DNA from 2 places in the Clostridioides sp. LIBA-7602 genome. Region 2 is predicted to be linked to the other one. Evidence: riboswitches for the same ligand, from Rfam matches in the RefSeq annotation. Region 2 holds a riboswitch; the other holds the start of a gene.

Region 1 (9,181 bases), 800 kb from region 2:
AATGAAAATATCAAGAGAAAAATTAGCCTTTATAATAGATGCTACAGCAGCACCAGTTGCTGGATTAGCCATAATATCTACATGGATAGGTCTTGAAGTTGGTTTAATACATGATGCTTTTGAAAGTATAAGTGTGGATGTTGATGCATTTGGTATATTTTTAAATACAATACCATTTAGATTTTATAATATATTAATATTAGCGTTTATTGTAATATCAGCATTATTATTAAAAGAATTTGGGCCAATGAGAAAGGCTGAGATAAAATCTAGAAGTAGAAAAGTTGGTACAGACCTTGATGAAGGTGTAGAAGAATTAGATGATTTAGCACCAAAAAATGGAGTGAAATTGAGTGTGTGGAATGCTATAATCCCAATAGGAACATTAATAATAGTTGCTTTGGCATCATTCTATTATAGTGGATATACGTCTATAATGGGTGGTGAAGATAAAGCTCTAATACAACTATTTACAAATTCACCATATTCTTTTGGAGCAATAAAAGAAGCATTTAGTGCATCTGATGCATCTAGAGCATTATTCCAATCTGCACTTGTTGCAAGTTTAGTTGCTATTATAATGGCTGTAGTTAAGAAGATTTTTACAGTGTCAGAAGCAATTGATGTTTGGATAGATGGAATGAAAAGTTTAGTAATAACTGGTGTAATATTAATACTTGCATGGTCATTAAGTTCAGTAATAAAAGAATTAGGTACAGCTAAATTTTTGATACACTTATTATCGGGTTCACTACCTCCATTCTTATTGCCAAGTTTAATATTTGGTTTAGGAGCAATAATATCTTTTGCTACTGGAACAGCTTATGGAACAATGGGTATACTTATGCCACTAGCAATACCACTAGCTTACTCATTAAATCCTGATATGTCTTATGTAATAGTGAGTACAAGTGCAGTCTTAACAGGTGCAATATTTGGAGACCACTGTTCTCCGATTTCAGATACAACAATACTTTCTTCGATGGGAGCTGGTTGTAATCATATAGACCATGTTAATACTCAAATGCCATATGCTATATTTACAGCAGTAATCACTATTGTATTTGGATATATACCAGCTGGATTAGGATTGCCAATATATATAGTATTACCAGTAGCTATAGCTGCTGTATTTGTTGGTATTCAAATAATTGGTAAGAAAGTTGATGAAGCAGAGATAGAACTTGCAGAATAAGGATATAAATAAATTTAGCCTTTTATTATCATTGTTTTGTTAGTTTTTAGATAATTTTAAAAAGTTATTGAAAATAATAGGGAAATATAGTAAAATAAAAGAGTGATAAGCGGATGTGGCGGAATTGGCAGACGCACTAGACTTAGGATCTAGCGCCATTGGCGTGGGGGTTCGACTCCCTTCATCCGCACTCTACAGTGCTTAGTTGTGCTGAAAAAAACTGGGGTTGCTGGCTTTCGGAGTGGGCTATCCCGTTTTTATTTTTTGAGAAATAAACCAAAATACAATATGAATATATTTCTAAAGATATTTTCTAATAAATATACAAAAGCACATTAAGTGCTTTTTTTGTTGTCTGAAAATGTGTTTACATATAAATTTTAAGACATTTGTTAAGAATATAAAATCTATAATAACGTATTTCTAAGAAACAATTTAAAGTCACAATATAATCTGTTTTTTATAAACTTATAAAAAATATATCTGTTTAATAAGTTTAATTTTATTTAAAAATGCTCTATTTCAAAATCTTATTTTTCACAAAGATAAAATTGCAAACGATTCTATTGTGTGTATGAATATATCTTTAACATAATATAGTAAATTACAATATAACTTTACTTTTAGTGTTTTGTATGACATATTAATAATAAATTAAATAAATATATTATTTTACATTAATATATAACATATATGTATAAAAGTTAATAATATAAAAGTAATATAATTGATAATAAAAACTTAACAAAAAAATTAATACATAAAAAAAAATAAATATAATGTGTTGACATTTAATTGAAATATTCATACAATAAAAATGAAAATAAATATTTCCAAATGAGATTAGCGAGAGAGACCTTTATATAAAAAGGCGCCGAAGAAGAAATTTAAGAAATGCCAATTCTTAGAGAAACTTTCAGGCAAAGATATCGCTAGTTGATGGGACTCTGGAGAGACTTAAGTTAATATACTATAAGTCACCGAAGAAGCAAAATAATATTAAATTATTAAATCTTTCAGGTATACAAACAGGGATATATAGGCTAGGATTATTTTCTATGCTAATATATCTTTTTTTTATGAAAAAGTATAGGACATAATATCGAAATTGCTTAAATATAGTGGGTCTAATTTTATAGGGAGGGTTATATATGAATGAATTGAAAAGAGTGCCTTTGTATAATATACACAAAGAGCTTGGAGCAAAACTTGTTGAGTTTGCTGGCTGGGAAATGCCTTTAGAATATGAAGGAATAAATAAAGAGCATGAAATGGTTAGAAAAAGTGCAGGTATCTTTGATGTATCTCATATGGGAGAGGTACAAATAAAAGGTGTAGATTCAGAAAAATTTATACAAAATTTAGTTACAAATGATATAAGCACATTAAAGGTAAATGACATTATATATACACCTATGTGTTATGAAAACGGAGGAGTAGTTGATGATTTATTAATATATAAATTTGGTGAAGAAGATTATTTATTAGTAATAAATGCAGGGAATATAGATAAAGATGTGGCATGGATAATAAAACAAAGTAAAGGTTACAATGTAGATATAAAAAATGTTTCTAATGAAGTTAGTCAACTAGCAGTTCAAGGGCCTAAAGCAGAAGAAATTCTTCAAAAAATCACAGACATAGATTTAAAATCAATAAAATTTTATAAGTCAATTCCATCAACAAAAATATGTGGTTTAACTTGTTTAGTTTCAAGAACAGGATATACTGGAGAAGATGGATTTGAGATATATTGTAAAAATGAACATACAGAAATAATTTGGAATGAAGTTTTAAAAGCTGGAGGAGAAGATATATGTCCTGCTGGTTTAGGTTGTAGAGATACTTTGAGATTTGAAGCAGCTCTACCTCTATATGGTCATGAAATAGGCGAACATATATCTCCAATTGAAGGAGGCCTATCAATTTTTGTAAAAACAAGCAAGGAAGATTTTATTGGAAAAACAATCTTATCAGAAGAAAAAGAAAATGGAGCTAAAAGAAAATTAGTTGGATTTGAAATGCAAGGCAAAGGGATGCCTAGAAATGGATACGATATAAAGATTGGTGACAAAATAGTAGGCTTTGTAACAACAGGATGTGCTTCTCCAACAACAGGAAAGATTTTAGGTATGGGAATTATAGATTCTGAGTATGCAAAAGTAGGAAATGAAATAGGTATAGCAATCAGAAAAAAAGTTGTTCCTGCCATGATAGTTAAGAAACCTTTTTATAAAAAGCAATATAAAAAAGATAATACTGTATTAAATGAAGAAAATAAATTTTCATATATACCTGCCACAAGTGAAGATAAATCAAAAATGTTAAAGGTAGTAGGATTAAATTCAGTTGATGAATTATTTTCAGATATACCAGATGAAATAAAGTTAAAAAGAGATTTAAACTTGGAAAGTGGGAAATCTGAATTAGAAGTAAGTAAAATAGTAAAAAGGCTATCAGAAGAAAATTTAAGTTTAGAAGACTTAACTTGTTTTCTTGGAGCTGGTGCATATGACCATTATATACCATCAATTATAAAACATATAACTTCAAGGTCTGAATTTTATACAGCATATACTCCATATCAAGCTGAAATAAGTCAAGGGACTTTACAAGTAGTGTTTGAGTTCCAATCTATGATTGCAGAAATTACTGGAATGGAAATTGCAAATGCATCAATGTATGATGGAGCAACTGCTGCAATAGAAGCATGCATAATGGCTATGAATCAGACTAGAAAAAGTAAAATAGTAGTATCAAAAACTACACATCCTGAAACTTTATCAGTACTTAAAACTTATCTACAATACAAAGATTGTGAAATAGTAGAAATTGATTTTTGTAATGAATATGGAACTACAGATATAGAAAAATTAAGGGCTTCAGTGGATAAAGATACAGCATGTGTTCTTATACAGACTCCTAACTTCTTTGGTATTATTGAAGAAATGGAGGAAATAGAAAAGATAACTCATGAAAATAAAGCTATGTTAGTTATGAGTGTTGACCCAATATCATTAGGTGTTTTAAAGACGCCAGGTGAGATAGGAGCAGATATTGTTATTGGAGAAGCTCAATCACTAGGAAATCCTCTTAACTTTGGAGGACCTTATGTAGGATTTTTGGCTAGTAAATCTAAGTATACGAGAAAAATGCCAGGAAGGATAGTTGGGCAAAGCTTGGATACAGAAGGAAAAACTGCATATGTGTTAACTTTACAAACTAGAGAACAGCATGTGAGAAGAGAAAAAGCAACTTCTAATATATGTTCAAATCAAGCTTTAAATGCTCTTGTAGCTTCAATATACATGGCTACTATGGGGAAAGAAGGATTTAAAGAGGTTGGTATGCAATCTATGAAAAAAGCACATTATGCTTATAATAAGCTTATACAAACAGGAAAATATAAGCCAATATTTAAAGGTAAATTTTTCAAAGAATTTACTGTACAAGGAAATCTTAATATAGAGACTATAAATAATAAGCTTTTAGAAGAAAATATATTAGGTGGTTATAACTTAGAGCACAATTACCCAGAATTAAAAAATTCAACTTTACTTTGTGTAACTGAGAAAAGAAGCAAAGAAGAAATAGATAAGTTAGTTGGAATAATGGAGGGATTATAATGAAAGAATATAATAGTTTGTTGATAGATATATCTAAAAAAGGTAGAAAAGCATATTCGCTTCCAAAGTTAGATATAGATGATATAAAAGTAGAAGATATGATTGACCAAAGTATGGTTAGACAAAGTGAATTGAATTTGCCAGAAGTTGGCGAATTAGAATTAGTTAGACATTATACCCTATTATCAAATAAAAATTTTGGAGTTGATACAGGTTTTTATCCTTTAGGTTCTTGTACTATGAAATATAATCCTAAAATAAATGAAGATATGGCAGCACTTCCAAACTTTACTGGAATGCATCCATACCAATCTTCATACACAGCACAAGGTTCTCTCTCTTTAATGTATGACTTATCAAATCGACTTGCAGAAATTACAGGTATGGATGAAGTTACACTACAACCTTCCGCAGGTTCACATGGTGAATTTACAGGTCTTATGATTATAAAAGCATATCATGAAAATAGAGGAGACCATAAGAGAACTAAAGTAATAATTCCTGATTCTGCACATGGAACAAACCCAGCAAGTGCAGCTATGGCAAACTTTGATGTGATTCAGATAACATCTGATAAAAATGGAGCTATAGACATAGATGCGTTAAAAGAAGCTTTAAGTGATGAAGTAGCAGCTCTTATGCTTACTAATCCAAGTACTCTTGGATTGTTTGAAAAAAATATAAAAGAAATAGCAAGTCTTGTACATGAAGCAGGAGGACTCTTGTACTATGATGGTGCAAATATGAATGCCATTATGGGAATAACAAGACCTGGAGATATGGGATTTGATGTAGTCCATCTTAATCTTCATAAGACCTTTTCTACTCCTCATGGAGGAGGAGGTCCAGGAGCTGGTCCTGTTGGAGTTAAAAAAGAATTGGTACCTTTTTTACCAATACCAGTGATTGAAAAACAAGAAGATAAATATGTATTAGATTATGATAGAGAAAAATCTATTGGAAAAATTAAAAACTTCTATGGCAATTTTGGAGTGCTTGTAAGAGCTTACACATATATATTAACTATGGGAAGAGATGGGCTTAAAGAGGCTAGTGAAATGGCAGTTTTAAATGCAAATTATATCAAAGAGAGTATAAAAGATGACTATATATTACCAATAGATACCTTATGTAAACATGAGTTTGTATTAGGTGGGTTACCAAGAGGAGAGTCAAATATAAAAACTATAGATATAGCAAAGAGATTACTGGATTATGGATATCATCCTCCAACAATGTATTTTCCTCTTATCATAAATGAGGCACTTATGATAGAGCCTACAGAAAGTGAGAGCATAGAGACATTAGATAGTTTTATAGAAGCTATGAAAAATGTTGCTAAGGAGGCAAAAGAAGAACCAGAACTATTGAAAACTGCTCCACATAATACCCTAGTTAAGAGAGTGGATGATGCAAGGGCAGTAAAGAAACCTATACTTACATGGTCGCAAAGATAAATAATTAAAAATAGAGATTATAAATATAAAGGAATTTGTATTTATAACAAAAAGCTATCTAACTTAATATAGTTTAGATAGCTTTTTTGTATATATAATATTTACTACTGAAGTTTTAAATTATATTAGTGCTTATATAAGAATATTAACATGATGATTATTATACCAATATTCATAAAAATTATAGAAATTTATTTTGATACAACTTTTACTCTTTTGGTTTAAGAGAAGCTTAACTAAAATATATCGAAATTTATAAAAATTTAGGAAATCTTAAGAATTATATTATTAAAATCTTTAGATTTATATTTTATTATATAAACTATAGAATAATAAAATATAAAAATTGAGAATTTTATAATATATTTGTAGATTTAAGTATAAAAAAGGGTTAAGTTGAAAGGAGTAGAATATGGATAGTGTTAATTTAAAAAGGTATAATTGCGATATAAACATGGGATTAAGTAGCGTACAACTTCAAAGTAGAATAGATGATAATTTAATTAATGTATTTGATAATGGAAAAACTAAAACATATAAACAAATTTTTAAAGATAATGTGTTTACACTTTTTAATCTCATAAATATTGTTTTAGTTTGTCTATTGGTATCAGTTGGTTCTTTTAAAAATACTTTATTTATATTTATTGCTGTAATTAATACTATTATAGGAGTAATTCAAGAAATAAGAGCCAAAAGATTGTTGGACAATCTATCTGTCATAGTTTCAAATAAGGTATCTGTTATAAGGGAAGAAGAGAAAAAAGAGATTGATGTACAAGAATTAGTATTAGATGATATTATGATTTTAAAAACAGGGAATCAAATTTGTGCAGATTCAAAAGTTTTAGATGGAAAATTAGAGGTAAATGAATCTTTAATTACAGGCGAATCTGATATTATTATAAAAAATGAAGGTGATTTCTTATATTCTGGTAGCTTTGTAGTTTCTGGAGAGGCTTTTGTGAGAGTTGAAAATATAGGAAAAGATAACTATGCAAATAAGATAGCCAATGATGCCAAGATTTCTAGAAAACATAATTCTCAGCTTAGAAATTCATTAAATACAATATTAAAAGTTGTAGGTATAATAATTATTCCTCTAGGGATTATATTATTTGTAAAGCAACATTTTGGAAATGGAGATTCTATAACGACATCTGTAGTAGGTACTGTGGCAGCTGTAAATGGAATGATACCAGAGGGATTGACATTGCTTACAAGTATTGCTCTAGCTGTAGGAACTATAAAGCTTGCAAGTCATAAAACTTTAGTGCAAGAATTATACTGTGTAGAGACTCTTGCTAGAGTTGACACATTGTGTCTTGATAAAACAGGTACAATTACAGAAGGTAAAATGCAAGTTGATGATGTAGTAATGTTAGACGAAATAGATATTGATGATATAATGGGGAATATATGCAATTCCCTTAAGGATGATAATGCAACAATAAATGCAATAAGAGATAAATACAATATTTTAGATACTTATAAAGTTAAAAGTTTAATACCATTTTCGTCAGAAAGAAAATACAGTGGAGTAGCCTTTGAAGATAAAGGTACATATTTACTAGGGGCATTTGAGTTTATTTTTAAGGATAAACATAAAGAACTTAAAACAGAGGTTGAAAAATATTCTAAAAAAGGCAATAGGGTAATAGTTTTAGCTCATAGTAATTCTTATATGGAAGAAAATCATATACCTGAAGATATAAAGCCACTAGCTTTTATTTTAATTTTGGACAAAATTAGAGATGAGGCTAAGGAAACTTTAGAATTTTTTTATAATGAAGGCGTAGATATAAAAATTATATCTGGAGATAATCCAGTAACAGTAAGTGAAGTGGCTAGAAAAGCAGGTCTTAAAACGGCCAGTAATTTTATTGATGCAACAACACTTAAAAGTGATGAAGATATATATGAGGCAGTTGATAAATATAGTGTTTTTGGAAGGGTAAGCCCTCAACAGAAGAAACAAATGATTTTGGCATTAAAAAAACAAAATCATACAGTAGCTATGACTGGAGATGGTGTAAATGATGTGTTAGCGCTTAAAGAAGCTGATTGTAGTATAGCTATGGCGTCTGGAAGTGATGTTACTAAAAATGTTTCTAATTTAGTATTGTTGGATTCAAATTTTGCATCAATGCCAAAAGTTGTTATGGAAGGAAGAAAGGTGATTAATAATATTCAAAGAGCATCTTCTTTATTTTTAGTAAAGACAATTTTTTCATTCTTCTTGTCACTATTAACATTATTTTTCTTTAGTAGACAGTATCCATTCGTACCTATACAATTATCACTGATTGGAGCTGTAACAGTTGGTATACCATCATTCTTCTTGGCTCTTGAAGCAAATAAAAGTAGAATTTCAGGAAGTTTTCTACTTAATATATTAAAAAATGCTTTGCCAGGAGCACTATGTGTGACAGTAAATGTAATTATTGTTTACAATATAGTTGAATACTTAGGTTATAGCTCAAGTGTATTTTCTACGATGTGTGCGATATTAACTGGTGTATGTGGTCTTTTAATATTAAGACAACAATGTTTACCATTTAATAAAGAAAGATTATTTTTAATTGTAAGTATGACTATTGCATTTGTTATTGGAATTCTATTTTTAGGTGGATTATTCTCATTTGTAGCATTAAGTAAAGAATTAATTCTTATAACTATGGCATTAGCAGTATTAATGCCAATTATGATAAAAGTAATGCTGTTTGTATTAGATGAGATATTAGATACAATAGTTCCAGATTTAAATTAATTTTAAGATTATATAAAAAAGAGCAGTTTTTCAATAAACTGCTCTTTTCAGATGTGTTTAATTTTATGTAAGAATATGTATGTTTATTAATCGACTATATATGAGCAACAGTAGTCAACAACTTCGTTAACCT
Region 2 (9,181 bases):
CTTTTACACCAAATAGGAATTCAAAGCATCTTTCTCCATAATAACTCCAACCTAAAATTGTAGTAAATGCAAATAATGTCAAACTAACTGTAAGTAATATTGGTCCAAATGTAGGAATTGCTCCATTAAAAGCTGCTTGTGTCATAACAGCTCCATTAAGGTCAGAACACCATACTCCTGAAATAACAAGAGAGAATCCAGTAAGAGTACAGATTATAATAGTATCTATAAAAGTACCTGTCATAGATATAAGACCTTGTTCTGCTGGCCATTCAGTTTTAGCCGCAGCTGCAGCTATTGGAGCACTACCTAGACCAGATTCGTTTGAAAATACACCACGAGCTATACCATTTCTAATAGCCAGTGAAATAGTTGCTCCTAGGAAACCACCAGTTGCAGCAGTAGTTGTAAAAGCACTTTTAATTATTAACATAAAAGTTTCTGGTATCTTGTTCCAAAAAGATATTAAAATGATTCCACAGATTACAATGTATATAACAGCCATAAAAGGTACTATCTTAGTAGCTACATTAGATATACTTTTAAGACCTCCAAATACGACTAACGCTACAAATACTGCTAATATAACACCTGTGATTCTAGGGTCTACACCAAAGCTGCTATTTATCGCATCTGTTATTGAATTTACTTGGGTAAAAGTACCTATTCCTAAAAGTGCAACCAATATACCACTTATAGCGAAAAATATTGCAAGAGGTCTCCATTTTTCACCCATACCATTTACTATGTAATACATTGGTCCACCAGATACTTGACCATTTTTGTCTTTAGTTCTATATTTTATTGCAAGAACACCTTCTGAATACTTAGTAGCCATTCCAAAGAATGCTGCTATCCACATCCAAAAAAGAGCACCAGGTCCACCAGCTTTAATAGCTGTAGCAACACCAACAATATTACCAGTACCAACTGTAGCAGCTAGTGCAGTACATAAGGCTGCAAAACTTGAAACATCACCACTACCTTTGTTTTCAGCAGAGAAGATTAATTTAAGAGCTCTTGGAAGTTTAGTTATCTGTATAACTCCAAGTTTAACAGTAAGTAATATACCAGTACCAACTAGTAGTACTAGCAAGGGTGGTCCCCAAATAAAAGCATCAACTTTGTTTAAAATATCAATTAGATTCATAAAAACACTCCCTCATTTTTTTGCTTTGTACAATCAATAGAATTTTTAATGAAGTAATTGACAGGAAATAAGTATAATTTATTATAATTTCTAGTGTAATAAAAAAAGCTAAATCTAAAAAAGATTCAGCTCTGGATATACACTAATTAGCAACCAAAATAAAAGTATTAATAATACTGATTTTGGTAGATAATCCCTGTCCTTTTGCCTGAGAGATTGAGCATAAAAGCCTTGCCCCTTCGGCGCCCATAATGGGTCTCTCCAGAGTTCCGTAAATTTTACAGTCCTACTTTTAAAAAGTACCTGAGAGTGTTACTCCTTCGGTGTGCTATATAGCAACTCTTCTATAAAATCTTAACCGGATATTGATTTGTCATAGCTTATTGTATTAATAATATTAATATAAGTTTTTATGTTTTGTCAACTGAAAAATTAAAAAATAGTAAAAAAATATAAAAATGTAAGTCTAATTACGAATTATAAATTTAAAAATATAAGTAATATACGTGAAAATGGATATCGTAATAAGCATACAAATTAGGCATAAAACAAGTTTTAAATAAAAAAATCTTAAATAATTAATTAGATATGATTAAATTATGGTAATATTATAGTTACGATATTAAGAAAGGTTCTATTTATTTAGATTTTAAGTGTAATATGAGATTGAATATAGAGAAAGGAAGTATTTTTAGATGGGAAAAGTATTAGTACTAGCAGAAAAACCTTCTGTTGGAAGAGATATAGCAAAAGTTTTGGGTTCAAAAAATGAAAAAAATGGGTATATAGAGGGTCCAAAGTATGTGGTTACTTGGGCATTAGGCCATTTGGTTACGCTTGCCGACCCTGAAAGTTATGGAGAAAAATATAAATCATGGAGCTTAGAAGACTTGCCAATACTTCCTAAGCACCTAAAGACTGTTGTAATAAAAAAGAGTGGAAAACAGTTTAATACAGTCAAAGCTCAAATGAATAGAAATGATATAGATGAAATAGTTATAGCAACAGATGCAGGTCGTGAGGGAGAGCTTGTAGCAAGATGGATAATAGAAAAATCACAAGTAAAAAAGCCTCTAAAACGTCTTTGGATTTCATCAAGTACAGATAAAGCGATAAAAGAAGGTTTTGCAAAATTAAAAAATGGAAAAGAATATGAAAATCTATATCATTCAGCAATAGCACGAGCAGAAGCTGACTGGATTATTGGAATAAATGCAACTAGAGCTTTGACAACAAAGTATAATGCACAACTTTCTTGTGGAAGAGTTCAGACACCTACTCTTGCTATGTTACTTAAGAGAGAAGAGGAAATAAGAAATTTTAAATCAAAAGAGTATTATGGAATAGAGTTAATTGCTACAAAGGGAAATTCAGATATAAAGTTTATTTGGAGTGATAAAAATAATAACTCTTCAACATTTAGTAAAGAAAAGATAGAGTCTATATTAAAAAAGGTTAAAAATTTAGATATAAAAATATCTGAAGTAAGCAAATCGTATAAGAAAAAATATTCACCTGCATTATATGATTTAACAGAGTTGCAAAGAGATGCAAATAAAATGTTTGGATTCTCAGCAAAAGAAACTTTATCTATAATGCAAAAACTATATGAGCATCATAAAGTACTTACTTATCCTAGAACTGATTCTAGATATTTAACATCAGATATTGTTGGAACATTAAAAGACAGGATAAAAGCTGTAAATGTTAGTGATTATTCAAAAATATGTAATAAATTATTAAAAAGCAATATTACAGCTAATAAATCTTTTGTTGATAATTCAAAGGTAACAGACCATCATGCAATAATACCAACAGAGCAGAAGGTATTTATGAGTGATTTTAGTGATAAAGAGCGAAAAATATATAATCTTGTAGTAAAAAGATTTTTAGCAGTATTGTCTCCTCCTTTTGAATATGAACAGACAACTATAAATGCAAATGTAGAAGGAGAAGTATTTAAAGCGAAGGGAAACAAAGTAATCAATTTAGGTTGGAAGGAAAGTTATAAGGATATTGAGGATGAAGATGTGTATGAAAGTATCCCAAATGTTTTAGAAAAGGATGTACTTAAAGTTAAGGAACTAAAGATGACTTCAGGTAAAACAAATCCACCTCCATACTTAAATGAGGGGACACTATTAACAGCTATGGAAAAAAATGGGCTTGGCACAGTTGCTACAAGAGCAGATATAATAGAAAAATTATTCAATTCATTTTTAATGGAAAAGAAAAATAAAGATATATATATAACATCAAAAGGTAGACAATTATTAGATTTAGTTCCAGTAGATTTGAAAACACCAGAACTTACAGCTTCATGGGAAAAAAAATTGCTGGAGATTTCAAAGGGAAAACTTAATAAAAATACATTTATAAATGACATGAAAGATTATTCAAAAGACATTGTCTTAGAAGTAAAAAATAGTGCTAATAAATTTAAGCATGACAACTTAACTAAAAATAGATGTCCAGAATGTGGTAAATTTATGCTAGAGGTAAATGGTAAGAAAGGTAAAATGTTGATTTGTGAAGATAGAGAATGTAATACTAGAAAAACTATATCACAAGTAACTAATTCAAGATGTCCTAATTGTCATAAAAAATTAGAACTTCGTGGAGAAGGAGAGGGAAGAGTCTTCACTTGTAGTTGTGGATATAGAGAAAAAATGTCATCTTTCAATAAAAGAAAGCAGGAAGAAAAAAAGAAAGCATCAAAAAAAGATGTAAATCAATACTTAAAAAATCAAAACAAAAATCAAGAAACATTTAACAATCCATTTGCAGAAGCACTAGCTAAATTGAAAAATAAATAATTTTTATGTTATTATTATACACAATTAGAACTTTAACTATATATTAGTTATATGTACTGATATAATATAGTGTATAATTTAGGCATGAAAGTAGGGCTGTTGAATGGATTTGAATGAAATATTTGAATATTATTGTAAAAAATGTGAGAATACATGGAATAATTCAAGTGTTGAATTATCTGAGAATATAGAAATATATAGTAAAAATTCGCAAAAAAAGAGTGAAAAAGAACTGGATAAATTGATAGATACATTAGCACTTCATTTAGAAAAATATCCAAGTGATTTTGTATTAAGAAGAATGTGGGTAAAAAAAGGTGAGGTTTTCTTACAAAAAACCTTAGAAAAAGAAAATATCTTTAAGTTAGAAAAAATGGATATTGAAGATAGAAAAAAATTTTTAGATATAACAAAACAGTTTATTAGAGATGCCAGAGAATTTGATGATGCTTTGCCTGTAGGTGATATTATGCAAGCTATGAGAAATGTATGGATTTCAAATGCATTACAATTATTGTTTGGTAAAGAAGTCTATTATTCTAAAGCCAACTTTGCATATAGCATGTTATATCCATATACAGATAATTATTTAGATGATACAAATATAAATGAAACTGATAAGGTTTTATTTAATAGCTGGTTAAAAAAAAGGCTACTGGGAGAAAAAATTAAAACTAATAATCATCATGAAAGTAAAGTATCTCAAATGATAGACTATATTGAAAGTGTTTATCCTAGAAAAAAATTTAAAGAAGTATATGAGTCACTATTATTAATATTTAAAAGTCAAGTGAAGAGTTTAAGACAACAAGATATAGAAAGTTATTTGTGTAAAGAAGAATTATTATCCATTTCTATTGAAAAAGGTGGTTCCTCTGTTTTAGTAGATGGATACTTAATAAGCGGACTGATGACAAAGGAAGAAGTAGAGTTTTGCATTGGATATGGTTTTTTATTACAGATATCAGATGACTTACAGGATATAAAAGAAGATTTAAAATACAATCATAAAACTGTTATGACAGAAACAGCAAAAAATGGAACTTTAGATAAAATTGCAAATAAATTAATAAATTTTACTATTGAATTAATAGATAGTTTTAAAATTAATGATAAAAATGAATCTGTAATAAGTATGGTAAAGAATGATTGCTTAATGTTGATTTTATTTTCTGTAGTGTATAATGCTGAATTTTTTTCTAAAGAATATATAAAAGAAATAGAGAAATTTATTCCATATACAATATCTTATTCATTAGATATTAAAGAAAAAATAAAGAAAAAATTTAAAAATGTAGATGTTTTAAATAATGAAAACGAATATAAAGAAATGATTGATATTATCTGTAAAGATTAGAAAAAAGAGGCTGTCTCAAAATAGAGAAGCCTCTTTTTCATTGTTGAAATGATGAAAATATATTTAAATAAAAATACAAAAATTAATTTATTTAAATGCAGTAATAATACCATTATCGTGTAGATTTTTTATGATTGTAGCTGCAATAGGAAATCCAAATAATCCAGCTATTCCAAAAAGTTGAGCTCCAACAAACATACACATTAAGGTTATTAAAGGATATAGACCAATTTGGTGTCCTACTACCTTTGGTTCTAGTATTTGTCTAACAACAGTTATAATGATATATAGTATTAGAAGCCCTACTGCTAAGTGGATATTACCATTAATTAATGAAATAATCATCCAAGGTGTCAAAATACTTCCTGTCCCTAAGACTGGTAAAATATCAACAAGTGCTATTATGACAGCTACAGTAAATGAATTTTCAACTCTCAGGATATTAAGTCCAATAAGTAGTTCTATAAATGTCACTGATAGTAGTATTGCGTAGGCTTTTAATAGTTTTAAAAGAGCATTAATGCTACTATTTTTTATATTTATTATCATTAATTGACTTTTTTCTGGAAATTGTTTTAAGATAAAATTTACTATTTTTTGATAGTCAAAAGTAAAGAAAAAAGAAGCAATTAAAGTAATAATAAGTTTTAGCATAAATGCAGGTGTTTTGCTTGCAATACTTGCGATGGCATTAAGTGCATTTGTTGAAACAGAGGCTACTAAAGACATCATTGATTGGCTTATATTATCCCAACCAAGTATCAATGCTAGGTTAACATTCGGTGTACTAGCATCTATTTTAGAAAATAAAGTATTTAGTGTTGGCTGTATATTTGATTTATATATTTCAGGAAGCCTAAAAAATATATCACTTACACTTGTAAATATTTTTGCACCAAAACTAACTAATAAAAATATGCATAATCCATAAAAAGCTAAAAGTACTACTACAGAAATAAATGTACGATTTAGGTTTGTACTATCTGTAATAAGTCTTATAATAGGTCTTAAGATGGATGCAATTATAAAACTAATTACAAAAGGCATCAACAATGGTAATAAGAACTTTAACGCAATATATACAATACTTGCTATTAAGACAACATATGTAAATTTAATTATAAAATTCTTTTGCTTTTGAATGTCCATAATATAAAACCTCCAATGTATTTGATATTATTCTAAATATGGTCTTTTTTACATAAAATATACTACTGTATATTGATTATAAACTATAAAGCTTCTGCAAAGTAAATAAATTATGTAAAATTTAGGTTAATTTTGTATAAAGATATACTTTTATATTTTACAATTGCTAACCAAATACTAAAAAATATTTTAAATAAACAATATGAAATTGTGATAAAATTAATTTATAAATATTAAACAGAAGGACAATAGATAGTTTTTAAGAGGTGGTAAGATGAAAAACTTTAGAGATTTAGGTGGTAATAAAACAGAAGATGGTAGGATTGTAAAGTATGGTTTATTTTATAGGTCTGCAAAACTATCAAATCTAAGTAAGAACGATATAAAGATTTTAAAAGAATTAAATATTAAATATATATTTGATTATAGAAGTGATGAAGAAGCTCGTAAACATCCATCAACAATAATATCAAATATAAAAAATATAAGAATTCCAGCTATGAGAGAGCTAGAAGAATCGGGAGGGAGTTTTGGCTCTATTGAAGATATGATTGATGGATTGTTTGAAAAAGATGGTGCGTTTAATATGTTAAATAATAGTTACTATAATTTACCTGTAAATAATCCATCCTATAAAAAATTAGTAGAACTCATAAAGGACTATTCTAATTTACCAATATTAAATCATTGTACAGCAGGCAAAGATAGAACTGGGGTAGGTAGTGCTATAATTCTTATGATTTTAGGTGTATCAAAAGAGAATATAATGAAAGATTATCTAAAAAGTAATGAATTTGCAGATAAAGAAATAGAACGATTTATAGAATATAAGCCTAAATTTAAAGTAATTCCAAAAGAAAAATTAAATTATATATTTGGTGTAAATGAAGAATATATGAAAACTGCTTTTAGAAGAATTGATGAAGAATACAGTAGTGTGGAAAAATATTTATATGGAGAATTTAATTTAGATAAAGAAGAAATAAAAAAATTAAGAAATCAATATCTAGAGTAAAAGGTGATTTTATGAGTTTAAATATAACAGCAAGACAGATAAGTATAATAAAAATCCTGTTAAATTCTAAAGATACAATTAGTGGACTTGCCTTAAGTCAAGAAATAGGATGTTCTTCAAAAACTATACAAAATGAAATAAAGGATATTAATAAACAGCTTAAAAATGGTAAAATTCTATCAATACGAGGTGTTGGTTATAAACTAGAGGGAAGTTTTGATGAAGTAAATTTAAATAGTAATCTGTATGATGATGTAGATAGGGTAGAATATATAATCCGAAAAATATTAACCTTGAGTAATGAAGAAAAAAATACTATAAGGCTTGAAGATTTAGCAGATTCTATGTATGTAAGCGTTTCAACAGTAAAAAATGATTTAAAAGAAGTAAAAAGAATATTGGAAAAATATTCAATTTCAATTAAGTCCAAGCATAAGCAAGGTATCTGTATTTCTGAAAGTGAAGACAGGATATTAAATTGTATAATTGATTTGAGTAACAAGAGAGACAATCAGTTGACTCTAAATGATTTTTTAAATAATGATATAAAAGAAAAAAGATTAATAAAAAAAAATGTTACTAGATATATTAAATGAAAATGGGTTGGTATTAACTGATGTAGAATTTAAAAATGTGTTGAATAACATACTGGTTATGTTAAGTAGACATAAATGTGACGAAAAAGAATTTATAGAGAGTTTTGTAGAAAATTATAGCAATAAAAGAAGTTCAATTCTAGAAAATGAACAAAACAAAGAAATTATAATAAACTCAATAAAAACCTTTTGTAAAAATTTAAAATTGGCTACATCAATAGATATAAGTCGTGATGAGATATTTGAGGAATTTTTATATAAGCATATTAGTAGTCTGTGTAAAAAAATAAAGCTAGGTATAAATCAATCACCTATAATAGCTCAAGATATCAAAATAAAATATCCATTTGCTTTTGAACTAGCTAATATAGCTAAAAAAACAATAGAAAAAGATTTAAATATAGAAATCAATGAGGATGAGGTTGCAAACATAGCTCTACATATAGGAGGAGCTGTTGAAAGGGCATCTTATAACAATAAAGATAAGGTTTTCAAGACGATAATAGTTTGTACATCAGGGATAGGTACATCAATGTTAATAAAGGCTAAATTGGAAAATATATTCAAAGAAAAACTGGAAATATTAAAGGTCATTCCTTCATACTTAGTTGAATATATAAAAGTTATAGATGTTGATTTTGTAATATCTACTGTTCCTGTTGAAATAGGAGATATACCAGTAATAAATATATCTCCAATTTTAAGTGAAAAAGAAATTAAATTAATTGAAAAATATATAGAAACAGGAAATATATATTTAGATTTAGATATAAAAAATTTGCTTGACAATGAGTTGTTTTTTACTAATTTAAATTTTAAAAGTAAAGAAGAAGTTATAGATTTTATGGCGAGTAAACTTGTACAAAAAGGTTATATAGATGATGATATGAAAAATTCTTATTTTGAAAGAGAAAAAATAGCTACAACTGAAATAGGAAATATGGTAACCATACCACATGGAGCGATTGGAAAAGTTTTTGAAAACAAGATAGCAATTGGTATATTAAAGACTCCTATTGCTTGGGAAATATCGGATGTTCGTTTAATAATAATGTTAGCACTCGATAAGGACAAAATATTAGATTATGAAGTTATATT

The links. Region 2 has a riboswitch for glycine ahead of ACTG45_RS12480 (alanine/glycine:cation symporter family protein). Riboswitches for the same ligand answer to the same signal wherever they lie in the genome.
Region 1: it holds a riboswitch for glycine, as region 2 does, so the genes downstream of both, gcvPA (aminomethyl-transferring glycine dehydrogenase subunit GcvPA) here and ACTG45_RS12480 (alanine/glycine:cation symporter family protein) in region 2, are expected to answer to the same signal.

Annotation. Positions count from the first base shown of each region.
Region 1 covers NZ_CP196991.1:1,809,040-1,818,220, forward strand. Annotated here, with positions in the region: gene ACTG45_RS08620 (Na+/H+ antiporter NhaC family protein) at 1-1,195, shown strand, start outside; tRNA gene ACTG45_RS08625 (tRNA-Leu) at 1,305-1,385, shown strand; glycine riboswitch at 2,033-2,137, shown strand; glycine riboswitch at 2,141-2,229, shown strand; gene gcvPA (aminomethyl-transferring glycine dehydrogenase subunit GcvPA) at 2,347-4,821, shown strand; gene gcvPB (aminomethyl-transferring glycine dehydrogenase subunit GcvPB) at 4,821-6,278, shown strand; gene ACTG45_RS08640 (HAD-IC family P-type ATPase) at 6,691-9,048, shown strand; gene ppnP (pyrimidine/purine nucleoside phosphorylase) at 9,135-9,181, opposite strand, start outside.
Region 2 covers NZ_CP196991.1:2,604,523-2,613,703, reverse strand. Annotated here, with positions in the region: gene ACTG45_RS12480 (alanine/glycine:cation symporter family protein) at 1-1,150, opposite strand, end outside; glycine riboswitch at 1,337-1,425, opposite strand; gene ACTG45_RS12475 (DNA topoisomerase III) at 1,846-3,966, shown strand; gene ACTG45_RS12470 (hypothetical protein) at 4,070-5,323, shown strand; gene ytvI (sporulation integral membrane protein YtvI) at 5,411-6,472, opposite strand; gene ACTG45_RS12460 (tyrosine-protein phosphatase) at 6,747-7,487, shown strand; gene ACTG45_RS12455 (HTH domain-containing protein) at 7,499-8,083, shown strand; gene ACTG45_RS12450 (BglG family transcription antiterminator) at 8,061-9,181, shown strand, end outside.